3 regions of the Cytobacillus mangrovibacter genome follow, and region 2 is predicted to be linked to each of the others. Evidence: riboswitches for the same ligand, from Rfam matches in the RefSeq annotation. Region 2 holds a riboswitch; each other region holds the start of a gene.
The links. Region 2 has a riboswitch for cyclic di-GMP ahead of ACFYKT_RS19825 (EAL domain-containing protein). Riboswitches for the same ligand answer to the same signal wherever they lie in the genome.

Region 1: linked by a shared signal. The riboswitch ahead of ACFYKT_RS20540 (methyl-accepting chemotaxis protein) and the one ahead of ACFYKT_RS19825 (EAL domain-containing protein) in region 2 are both predicted to bind cyclic di-GMP.
Region 3: linked by a shared signal. The riboswitch ahead of ACFYKT_RS13875 (sensor domain-containing diguanylate cyclase) and the one ahead of ACFYKT_RS19825 (EAL domain-containing protein) in region 2 are both predicted to bind cyclic di-GMP.

Annotation. Positions count from the first base shown of each region.
Region 1 is NZ_JBIACJ010000018.1:42,700-46,991, forward strand. It holds gene sstT (serine/threonine transporter SstT) at 1-320, opposite strand, end outside; gene ACFYKT_RS20540 (methyl-accepting chemotaxis protein) at 665-2,356, opposite strand; cyclic di-GMP riboswitch class I at 2,470-2,560, opposite strand; gene ACFYKT_RS20545 (DUF4180 domain-containing protein) at 2,733-3,098, opposite strand; gene ACFYKT_RS20550 (DUF2085 domain-containing protein) at 3,133-3,462, opposite strand; gene ACFYKT_RS20555 (hypothetical protein) at 3,492-3,782, opposite strand; gene ACFYKT_RS20560 (M48 family metallopeptidase) at 3,896-4,292, opposite strand, start outside.
Region 2 is NZ_JBIACJ010000016.1:41,375-45,666, reverse strand. It holds gene ACFYKT_RS19840 (spore coat protein) at 1-133, opposite strand, end outside; gene ACFYKT_RS19835 (spore gernimation protein GerQ) at 150-395, opposite strand; gene ACFYKT_RS19830 (PilZ domain-containing protein) at 623-1,087, shown strand; cyclic di-GMP riboswitch class I at 1,749-1,836, shown strand; gene ACFYKT_RS19825 (EAL domain-containing protein) at 1,940-4,292, shown strand, end outside.
Region 3 is NZ_JBIACJ010000007.1:79,033-83,324, forward strand. It holds gene ACFYKT_RS13865 (molybdopterin-dependent oxidoreductase) at 1-478, opposite strand, end outside; gene ACFYKT_RS13870 (MATE family efflux transporter) at 691-2,052, shown strand; cyclic di-GMP riboswitch class I at 2,338-2,422, shown strand; gene ACFYKT_RS13875 (sensor domain-containing diguanylate cyclase) at 2,502-3,683, shown strand; gene ACFYKT_RS13880 (methionine aminopeptidase) at 3,742-3,954, opposite strand; gene ACFYKT_RS13885 (NADPH-dependent FMN reductase) at 4,148-4,292, shown strand, end outside.

The sequences.
Region 1 (4,292 bases), on a different contig from region 2:
AGCGTTAAGTTAACTGGAAAAATAAAACTTACAAGAACAGCGATTAAACCTGCTAAAAAAGTTCCTAAAAGATAAAGAATAATAACGGACTTCATATTCGTTTTCTTGCCACTTTTGTGCCCAGCAATAGCTGACATAACCAAAAATAGTACAAGCACTGGTGCAATGGCTTTCAAAGCACCTACAAATAATGAACCAAAAATAGCAACAGGCTTGGCTACTTCTGGGATAACTAAAGCCAAAATAATACCGATAATTAAACCAATGATGATTTGTTTGACTAAGCTCACTTGATTCCACTTTTTGAATAAGCTCTTCATAGATGTTCCCCCTTAGTTAAAATTCTGATATTGCTAACAATTTGTGTATATTGATTCATTTAATTAATTGACACCCTCAGGGTATTCCACCCTATATGGACATCTGTCTTTTATCTATGAATTGTATTATACTTTCTTGCTTAATATATTACAATACTATTATTTAAATTAAGATTATTATAAATTAATAGAATATTATAAATGTATTAAAGAAAATATTATTTGTCAAATAGTATTTTGCCTGTATTCACTATACTAATAACATTTGACAAAAAGGAATAAAAAAACGCTATCTCATTTACGATGAGTAGCGCTTGTTTTTAAGACTATCCAATTAGTTGGGATCAAATTGTAAATCGTCGAATCAAACCTTTTAAATCCTCAGCCATTTTTGCTAATGTGGATGAAGACGCAGTGACTTCTTCCATTGATGCCAACTGTTCTTCTGAAGCAGAAGCTATCTCGCCTGTACGGCCAACAGCCCCTTTTGCAATTAGTGAAACTTCGGCAATAGAGGAATTGACCTGTTCCACGCTTGCTGACATTTCCTCTGAAATAGCAGATAACTCTTGAACTTCATCACTTACATTCTCAATTGATTTCATAATGAAGTCGAACGTTTTTCCAGTGTCCTGTACTAAATCCATTCCTTCATTGACCTCATTTGTATTTTTGTCCATCATATCAGCAACTCGCACCGTATCATTTTGAATGACATGTACAAGGTTAGCAATTTGGGTTGCTGATGCTCGTGACTGCTCAGCCAGTTTCTTCACTTCATTTGCAACAACAGCAAAACCTTTCCCATGTTCACCAGCTCGAGCTGATTCAATTGCAGCATTTAAAGCTAATAAATTCGTTTCCTCTGCTATTCCCGTTATCATATCAATAATCTGACCAATCTCTGCTGATTTACTATTTAATTCTTTAATTACTTTGTTCGTTTCATCGGTAGAACTATTTATTGACCTCATTTGCTCGATTACTTTTATAATCGAATCATTGCCAACAACGGCTTGTTTTGTCGTATCTGATGCCGATTCAGCCACAGTTGCCGTTTTTTCCGCTACTCGCTGAATCCCCAAAGCCATCTCATTCACTGCTATCGCACTATCTTCTGTATTTTTCCCTTGTATTTCGGATCCGCTAGCAACCTCCTGAATGGCAGTTACAATCTGCTCGGTTGCCGCATTCGTTTGCTGTGCACTAGCAGTCAATTCCTCAGCAGAAGATGCAACCTGTCCGGATGTATGATCCACCTGTACAATTAATTCCCTTAAATTATGGGTCATTTGATTAAATGAGTCTGCTAATTGACCAATTTCATCTCTATTCTTGATCTTGATATCATCCAATCGCAAATTTCCATTAGCAATTTGCTCGGCCGATTTTGAAATTTGCTGAACAGGCTTGGAGATTATTTTGCTTAAATAGATGGCAACAGCGATTCCAATAAGATATGCAGCTAGGGAAATAACAACTAATAAGGTTTTCATGTGCGTGATTTGATTCGATTGTTCCTTACTCATTTCTTTAAATGACAATTCCTGATTAAGAAGGGCCTTTTCAACATTTTCAGCTACCCTGCTAGAGATGGCATTTCCTCTTATTTTCATTAATCCTGTAATCTTATCCAATTGTTCCGTCTTTTTATATTCAATCGCCTCTAAAGCTACTTCTCGGTATTGCACTTCTACTTCAATTAAATCCTCGATTATCTTTTGTGCCTTTGAATCAATCTTTAGACTTAAAAATTCTTTTGAACTTTTTACAAACTCATCATGTGATTGATTAAAACGCTTGATATTGGTTTCATCTGCGCTAATAATAAAACCACGCAAAGCAATCTGTTCTGATAAAACGGACTCCTGCATCTCAGAAACAAGCTTATTTTTTTGAAGGCCTTCATCAATGGCTTCGGCATAATTTCTGTTAATAATATCGTACTGATAATAGGAACTAGTTGAAATGATCGCTATTAACATAATAATTGAAATAAAACCGAGCAGTAATTTTTTTCTTACACTTATCCTCATTATTTTGTTTCTCTCCCTATTAATTATTGTCATGGTCAAAGCTGTGATATTAACCTAATTCACACAAAAATAACCCTTCTAAATAGAAGGGTCTAGTAATGAAAACAATTGTTTTCAGCAACTGGCTGGCATAGTATATCAATCCATACTTTAGCCCCTGTAGTTTTGCGTCTCTATTTTTCAATAGATTTGCCCCTTATTAATTATCTAATTCCTTATTACTATATAAAAATAATAATATAGGTATTTATGAATATTAGCAAATAAAACTTGTACGAACATCTGCCCACACCTAAATATTTGATTGATTAAATTGTTCCGCATACCTCTTTGTCGAATTGTTTATTTTAATGTCCATAAAGAATTGAATTATGAATTAAACATTCATCATTTTTTCTATCGCCTTTTCTTCATCTGGAACAAAAAATACATCCTTACCATTGTTACACTCATAAATAAAATCCTTCAAACTCTTACTTTCATAATTAGAAAAGTCACCAACTATTGCAAATTTAACATGATAAGTAACAAATTTTTGTAATATTTCTCCTGCAAGTCTTGTTTTTAAGTGAAAAAAGTCCTCACAAATTGCTGATTTATTTATAATTATACGATTGCAGCCTGATTCATACTGTACTGTTGCCATAAAATCCAAAGCCGACTGAACATCATTAATTAGGATTTCATTAGATTTTACAACAGCAATACCTATGCCATTTTCTGTTATTGCAGTTATCTCCATAATTATCCATCCTCTCTCAATAATCTTTATAGCGCTATATAAAGAATTGAACAATACTCCAAATCATAATGGAAATAAATAGTGATTGCCCAATTCCAAAAAGAATGCCGGTTATAAAACGAGTAGGGTTAGAACTCTTCCTCCACTTCCATTTCTGTGTAAATCCATCTATTACAAGAGGAACCGCCAAAATAATTGGGACCCACAAAGGTACGACCATGTGAAAAGCTAAAGCAATCGGTGTAAAAAGATAGCCAAGCAGCATTGCAAAGCATCTTGTACATAGGGGCATGGGCTTCCCTTTGAAGTGAAGACATCTTTCAGGTATACGATGACACGGGACAGTCATCAAAAGCTCCCTCATTGTTTTTTTCCTCCCTATTGTTAGGTCAATCAATTGGGACTACAATCACAATCAAATCCTTTATCTCCATCACAATCACAGTCCATTTTTTTCATTGATGATAGACTTGGACAATTCATTACAGGAATATCACAATCCAAACAATCCGAAATCCCGCTATCTTTTTTACGATTTCTTTTTCGATAATAATGAATCAATAATATGAGTACAATTATGCCCGAACCTAATAGAATGCCTCCTATTATATAAGAAGATTGTACAAGCAGAACGATTCCCGACAAAAGTAAAATAAGCGAAATGGTTAATCCGATAAAAAACATGTACTTCCTCCCTTATTTATTTCTCTTGCTCTTTCATTCAATACCTATCAAATCGTTTAATTCCTAACCATTATTATCATTTACTATTAGAATTCATTGGGAATTATTTTATACTAAACAGTCATTTTCCAATTAGATAAAGCTAACCAATTCTCCTTGTCTTTATAATCAGGCATGATACTTCCAACAAGGCGCCAGAAGGAGCGGTCATGATTCAGATGAACGAAATGGCACATTTCATGAACGACTACATAGTCAATTACTTCACGAGGTGCCATCGCCAACCGCCAATTAAAAGTTAACTGCCTCCTTGAATCACAGGTTCCCCACGTAGTTTTGCTATCTGATATACGGATGGAACGCGGTTTTTCCTTAAATTTGTTTTGATAGGAGGCAATACTCTTCTCCACTAATGACTTACATTGTTTGTAATAGAATCGTTTTAAAGCTTGCTTTATTCTTTCATCCTCAAGAAGCTTCACATATATATGCAATGTTTCTCCCTCAAAC
Region 2 (4,292 bases):
CAGACTCTGTTAATGCGACTGCAATATTCCGGACACCTTCTTTGGCACGAAGAAGGAAATCCATTGCAAATGTGGTATCAGCTAGCTCGGGTACATGTAACGAGTTTATAGGGTCTAAATAGTCATTATTCAATGAATTATACTTCCTTTCAATTTATTATTGGTGTTGGCCGGTTTTGAGGAACAGGAGCTTCAAAAGGTGCACGTTGATAAACTGCCTGTAATTCTCCAAGCGCTAGAATGGATTGTTCAACATCTTTTTGCATTAGTGCTCTCAAATCATGATCAAATACGAGTCCTTGCATTAGTTTTGATTTCGCTAAGCAAAGGGTTTTAAAATTGATAACTTCATGTAAATCTAATGATTCATGATCTGCTAATTTTTGATTGTCCATTTTTGGTTCCCTTCTTATTGATTTATTTATACAAAGGTATATTTCCAAATTCAAAATAAAATTATTATAAATTTTTTGCAAGAAGATGGATATATGACAACCTCCCTCTTTAAAGGTATGGAAGGAGTATTTATTCCAATTACAGATCCTGAATTATCCGCGAAATAGTAAATCTTGTATTCTATGGATATAATCCGATTTTATACTCTATTTTTCTGTGAAAATAAATCCCCCCTGGCCAACCCTGTATACTTTGGATCGGAGGTGGATATTCTAAAAATAACCTAAATATCGTTAAAAAGACTAGTCCAATTGAAAAGAGAAATTCTTATAGAATAAACCTTCCTAAAATAGAAAGTACTTTTACTCTAATGGAATTTGGTAATAGTTCTATAGGGAAATTAAAGAATAGGAATTTTAATGGAGTAATCGAGGATCTTAGTATTGGTGGTCTGAAGTTTCTAACGTCTTTTGAATTTCCTGTAAAATACAATATTATAATAAAAATTAATTTTACCTTCTACGGCGAATTATTTGATTTAAAAGGTAAAATCATGAGAAGAGAAGATTACATTAAAGGGAAATCAATTTCTTATGGTGTACAGTTTGTTGATTTATCTGTAAAAGACATAACAAGATTAAATTTAGCAATACACAATTTTCAAGTTGAAAATCGAGGCAAAATTGGTTGATGAATATTGAAGCCCTTTCACAATTGATATTCGTGCTTATATAAGAACAATAAATTGGGAATTTTCATATAGAAAATGATATTCAAAACCTTTTGACGTTTCTATATGGTAAATCCGTTAATAGCAAATTGTTAATTTCGTGGTCGTAACCAGGCTAGCAAATTGCTAACATTTTGCTAACGCAATCCAGTAAAAAATAGTAAAACCTCGTTAAAGATGTTACAGTCAGAATTTAACAAAACATTGATATACCGCACTCTACACACACTAGGTTAAAGATATTACACACTCTCACCTTAGGGGCGGCATGATGTAATCTGCCCGTCAAACCCTTGACATAAGGATCGGTTAGCAACACGAAAGTGGAATGCTAACCCTGAGAATTTTAACAGAAGCATCCCACAATTTGACCAAAACTTATGGGATGCTTCTATTTTTATTTTTTAAGTTTCAACGAAGATTTATTCAAACATTAAATAGAAATTAAATATTTACAAATCCCCCGGTATACCACCTTCGGCATAATTTTCCCAAAATTGACAAAATCATTTACTTAATATTATTCGTATAGTATAAATGAATTAACAAGGTAATAGGAAGAAGTGCTTAAGGTAAAAAGTAAACAACTGTAAACTGTAGTTTTACAAAAACTATTAGAACTAAATTATTTAGGCAAACTTATTGAAAGATAAGGACGCAAAGCTACGAGTCTAAAGTCTCAAAGGGACAATGATAGTCGGGTTGCCAGTAAAAAGTAAACATAGAAGTAAATGTTTATTTAAGGCTACCCATATAGGTAGTCTTTTTTTTATAAGGAAATCAGACTTTACAGAGAGGAGTGGACACTTTATTTTGAAGAGCAATGAAAAAATTAATCTATTATTAGTTGATGATCGGCCTGAAAATCTACTGACTCTGGAAGCAATCATTGAAAGAGAGGAATATAATTTAATAAAAGCCTTTTCGGGTGAAGAGGCGTTAAAACACTTATTAAAATACGACTTTGCTGCGATATTATTAGATGTTCAAATGCCGGGTATAGACGGCTTTGGTACAGCGAAAATCATTAAAGCAAGAGAGAAGACGAAAAATATCCCCATTCTATTTATTACTGCCAATAATCTTGACTCCGAGCATATTTTTACAGGCTACTCAATTGGAGCGATTGACTATATTCTAAAACCATTTGATCCAGTCATCTTAAAGGCAAAGGTGGAAGGATTTGTTCAACTCTACAAAATGAAACAACTTCTTATACAACAAGCTGAAGATTTGACTGAAAAGAAAAGAGAACTAGAGAAGGCTAATTCAGAGTTGTCTAATATGACAGCACAGCTGCGAATTTCTGAAGAACTGGCGAATGTCATTAATGAGACTTCCATTGATTCGATGATCATTGTCAATCAGGATGGGGTTATCTTAAAGGTGAATCCCGCAGCGGAGAAGATGTTTAAAAAAGATAAAGCGGCTATTCTAGGGGAAAACATAACCACACTTTTCACAGGTGTTGATACGGAAGAATATATTAACAGTGTTCTATCAGCCGTTAATCATTTGAATAATTTCATAGGGTACGAGAAATTAGATGAAGTAATTCTTACATTAAAAGATGGAACGGCTTTTCCTGCTGAGGTTCAGATTGGCAAACGCTGGGTTCATAATCGCTGTTTTATTGCCTGCACGATCCGGGACATTACCAATCAGAAGCAATACCAGGAAAAGATCACTTATATGGCCTATCATGATGGTTTGACAGAATTGCCAAATAGAAGATTTTTTAATGATCAATTAATCTTAAAGATAAATCATGCAAGGCAAACCAATCAGACATTAACAGTTATGTATTTAGATATGGATCGATTTAAATATATTAATGATTCACTTGGTCATATTATTGGTGATAAAGTTCTTCAAGAAATTGCAAAAAGAATAAAAGACAGTGTGCAAACATTAGGTTTGGTTGCGCGGGTGGGCGGTGATGAGTTCAATATCTTATTGCCGAATACAGATAGAGAGCATGCCTTGGAAATTGCAGGAAAAATATTAGAAGTATTTAAAGCTCCATTTTATATTGATAGTTATGAGTTATTCATTACCGTGTGTATAGGAATCAGTATTTTCCCTTATGATGGCGGAGATGAACAAATGTTAATGAAAAGTGCTGATGCTGCCTTGTATCGTGCAAAAGAACAAGGGAAAAATCAATATAGAGTATATCATTCTGGAATGGACATCCAATCCTATCGATCCTTTATGCTGCAGAATGATTTGCGTAAAGCAATAGAACGTGAAGAGTTTACACTTGTCTTTCAACCAAGGGTAGACATTGATCAGGGAACAATAAAAAGTGCAGAAGCGCTGATACGTTGGGAACACTTAAGCTGGGGGACATTATCACCTTCTGAATTTATTCCTTTAGCTGAGGAAACTGGCCAAATTGTGAAAATTGGAGAATGGGTACTTAGAAATGCCCTACAACAAAGCAGTGCTTGGCAAAAGAAAGGGTTGCCGCCTATTCGTGTTGCTGTCAATTTTTCAGCACAGCAATTCTTGCAAAAGGATCTTTATGAAACGATAAACGGAATTCTGATTGAAACTAATTTTAATCCCGAGCTATTGGAAATTGAGATTACAGAGTCCATTCTAATGGGAAATCAAACAACTATAACAAAGACATTAAATCAGTTAAGAAAATTAGGTGTACACATTAGTATTGATGACTTTGGTACTGGTTACTCCTCGCTGAATTATTTAAGACGTTTTCCGGTCGATACCATTAAAATTGATCGGTCGTTTATTAAAGATATATCAACTTTACCTAAAAATAACATGTTAATCTCCACGATTATTTCATTAGCAGATAGTTTAAACATGTCAGTAGTTGCCGAAGGTGTTGAAACGATTGAGCAGTTAAATATTCTAAGGAAGTATAACTGTAAGGTCATTCAAGGTTATCTATTTAGTCCCCCTTTATCACCATTAGATTTTGAATCATTTTTACAAAAAAGTGAGGAGAAATTAAAATTCTATACTGATAATCAATCCGCGTCCATAGAAAGTAAAAATACATTAGAAAATAATGAAACATCGGTTATTGACTATAACAAAGAAGTCTTGAGTGCAGCACTTAATCATATTCAAACAGTCTATTCACTATCAACAAGAGAAATGGATGTTTTCGAGTTAATTGTGAAGGGACTTACGA
Region 3 (4,292 bases), on a different contig from region 2:
CGCCCATCGTATATTTATAGCCGGTTGTTCCTGCTGCCTGGCAAATTGTCCGGTCTAGTTGTGAAGCCCCTAAGCGGTGGAAGAAGCGGCGATCCATTCCTTCCGCTGTAAGATTCCCCATATTCCCGTAGAAGCTATATGGCAAAATACTCTCAGGACCGGCCGTTTGAATCAGTTCTTTCCAGTGAGAAGTAATCGTTTGAATTGCTTCCTCCCAGCTTATCCGTTCAAATTTCCCTTCATTCTTGGTGCCTACTCGCTTCATTGGATATTTCAAGCGATTTTCGCTATGAATTCTTTCCTTCATATTTCGCACTTTATTACAAATATTCCCTTTGGTTACTGGGTGATTCGGATCTCCATCAACTTTTACAATTTTTCCGTTTTCTTTATGAAGGAGTAAGCCGCATTGATCTGGGCAATCAAGGGGGCACACAGATGGAAAAACACCATCTTGTTGATTTACAAAAGTGGTCATTAAACTATTCTCCTTTACCAGGTTAATCAGGTGCAAGAATACAATGTTTTAATATTGTTATTATCATAAGACAGTTTGAAAAAGACCGCAATCATTTATCATTATTAGAATCCTATTAAAGAGTGATAATTTACTTGAAAAGTAGGGTTGATAGAGTATGATAGATTATAACTATTTTAATAAGGAATATTTTATTCAAGGAGTCCATAGCTATGAACCAAACGTTTACTATTCAAGAAAAGATAAAGCAAACCTTCATCTTATTGGTTCCAATTCTGATCACTCAGCTTGGAATGTTTTCAATGGTGTTTTTTAATACAATTATGTCTGGCAAGTATCATTCATCTGCACTCGCAGGTGTTGCGATCGGGTCATCCATTTGGAATCCAGTATTTACAGGCTTAAGCGGCATTTTGCTTGCTGTTTCTCCCATTGTGGCCCAGCGTTTCGGCGAGAAGAAAACGGGGGAAGTTACGTCGATAGTGAAGAATGGAATTTATTTAGCGGTTGGGATTGCGGTTGCCGTTATTATTATTGGATTCTTTTTCTTAGATCCATTATTAACGACAATGAATCTGCCAGATCAAGTGCATGAAACAGCATTTAACTATTTGGTTGGCCTAAGTTTTGGGATTATTCCCTTTTTTACTTTTAATGTTCTAAGGTCATTTATTTATGCCCTTGGCAAAACTCGTGTTGTTATGGTTATTTTGTTATTGGCTTTGCCAATCAATTTATTTTTTAATTATGTATTCATCTTTGGTCAATTAGGTTTCCCAGAACTAGGGGGCGCAGGTGGAGGGTATGCTACTGCTATTACCTATTGGTTAATATTGGGGATGACGATATATATTATAAAAACGAAAGAACCATTTTCAGTTTACAATATCTTTTCAAATTCTAGAGAGTTTTCTTTAGATAAATGTAAAGAAATCCTGAAAATTGGTGTGCCAATGGGGCTATCCATCTTTTTTGAAACAAGTATGTTTGCGGTTGTAACTATTTTACTAAGTAAATATAATGTTAACACGATTGCGGCTTATCAAGCTGCTTTAAATATTGTCTCCTTCTTATATATGATCCCTATGAGTATTTCAATGGCCCAAACGGTCCTAGTTGGGTATGAGGTCGGAGCAGGGAGATTTAAGGATGCAAAAGCATATAGCTGGTTAGGAATCTATCTATCTGTTATAATAGCCCTCTTCACAGGATTGTTAGTCGTTCTGTTCCGCTATGAAGTGGCTGGATTCTATTCCAATGAAGCAGCCGTTATTTCTTTAACTGCCCATTTCTTAATTTATGCCCTATTCTTCCAAATATCGGATGCTATACAAGCAACGGCACAGGCAGCATTAAGGGGCTATAAAGATGTAAATATTTCATTTATTATTACACTAATCGCCTATTGGCTCATTTGTTTGCCAGTTGGATATATTCTGGCACATTTTGCCGATCTAGGTGCAACAGGCTATTGGGTTGGATTAACAGTTGGATTGCTTGCTGCTGGCGTTTGTTTGTCAATGAGGCTCATTTATATTCAAAAGAAGAAGTTTGTTAGCAGACAAGTAGGATAGGATAACGTGATAGGTAAAGGAAAAAGGTATTCACTTTAAATAGTTGAATACCTTATTTTCCCTTTAAAGCTTTGCATGGCTAAACTATTTGATTTTATGATAATATATATATTGGGATAAAATATAACTTCAAATTGACCTACAATAGTCGGAAACTAGAATAGGGAATCTTGAAAAAATTCTGCCTATTTCCCATTTTTTGATTGAAAATGAATTGACTATGGTTATTAAGAACTATATAGTAAAGATACAACCATTTTATGACTTTTCAGAATTCCAATTTAATTATAGAAAAGGCAAATTCATTGAAAAATGAGGACGCAAAGCTAGAGGGGCTAAAGTCATTAGACAATGCCAGCCAGCTACCGTGTATAACTATGAATGAGTTAGATTAATCGGTATTTGGTTAGTCTATTTTTTGTGAAAATATATCTTTGGAAGTGTTAAAAATGGGTAAACACAAGGAAAATATCCATCAAATCTTAGGGATCATTACAAAACTATTGAAAAAGATCGGTACAGAGAAAAATATTATCTCAGGGGATACCTATAAGGAAATTATTCGCACGGTCGGCGAAGATAGCGATAAACAGGTTGTTGAATCTTTACTATCACAATTACAAAAAGTAAATGTACAAATGGAAAATATGAGCTGGTTAAATAAGCATTACATCATTTTGCATGATTTTGCCCAAGTTTGCAGTAAAACATTGAATGAAGAAGTTCTGCTTAAAAAGGCATATGAAATGGTTTCTCAAGTAATGCCGACAGATTCCTTTTTTATTGCGTTATACACCGAAGGAAATCCACTTATTCACTTTATTTTTATGGTGGAGAATGGCATATTCTATCCACAAGATTATATAAAAATGGGGAATAATTTTACTACTAGAGCCATTACAACAAAAGAAATTGTTCATCCCCGGAAAGTAAGTCTTGATCAAACAGATACAACGTTTGGAGTAACAGATACAAAGTCCGGCATTTTTGTCCCCGTAATTATTGATGATCATGTAAAAGCAGTGATTTCTGCACAAAGTGTATCTGACTTTGCCTATCGAAAGGAACATGAAGAATTACTGCAAATTATAGGGAATCAAGTTATCAATTCAATAGAGACAGCAAGACTTTATGAGAAAATATATTTAATGTCACAAACAGATGAATTGACAGGATTGAAAAATCATCGTGCCTTTCATAATGATTTATCCAAGTTAATTAGCTCAGAAGGACAAGAAATTACCCTTATGATGATTGACTCTGATCGTTTAAAGAAGGTAAATGACAACTTTGGCCACGATATTGGTGATTTATATTTGAGGGTTTTAGCTGATGGGATCAAAAGTATTTGTGATGAAAATGTCGTAGGCTACCGCTATGCAGGGGACGAATTTATGATTATCATAAAGGGCTCTTCTCAACATAGAGTGGACCAAATTTATGAAGAATTAGCGGAATACTTAGCTCAGCATCCAATTAGAATTTCAGACTGTGAAATCACTGTTTCAATTAGTTCAGGTGTTGCAACCTATCCGATGAATGGTTCTTCTGTAGATACCTTAAAGAAATCTGCCGATCAAGCTCAATATAAAGCAAAAAAACAAGGCGGAAATCAAATGGTTACATCTTAAAATAGGGAGTGTCAACACCGAAAAGGGATGAATATCCTTTGTGGTGTTGACACTTTTCTTATTCAATCTGGTTTTCCCAATCTGAATATTGCCCGCTTCCGCTGCAGCCAGGACAATCAAATAAATTGGCATGGTAGGCATATTCGTTCCCAGGGTATACGGAAAATCCTCGGCCATAGCATTCTGGACATTTATTCTCCTCTTCCATTTGAGATACATGTTTTTCGTATCTATTTGCTCTCCACTCATTAAACGAATTCAATAGTCCCATACGTTTCACCTCAACTATCTTTTTCTTATTTTTTGTGAATAAACTTAAATTTATACATAAGTTGTTTTAATTCGCATTTATGAAGAAAAAGTGTATGATAATGTATAATTAGGTTATTATTGTTCGCATGTTGAAAATGAGCAATAAACATTTCCTGTAAAAAGAGGAACACCAAGGAAAGGAGATACTACGAATGAAAATACTTGGTATATCAGGTACAATCATAGGCGCAAAAACAGCCATATTAGTTGAGACAGTTCTAAAAAAAATGAAGGAAAAGTATCCAGATACAGAGATCGAAATGCTCGACTTGAGAGAGTATAATATTGAATTTTGTG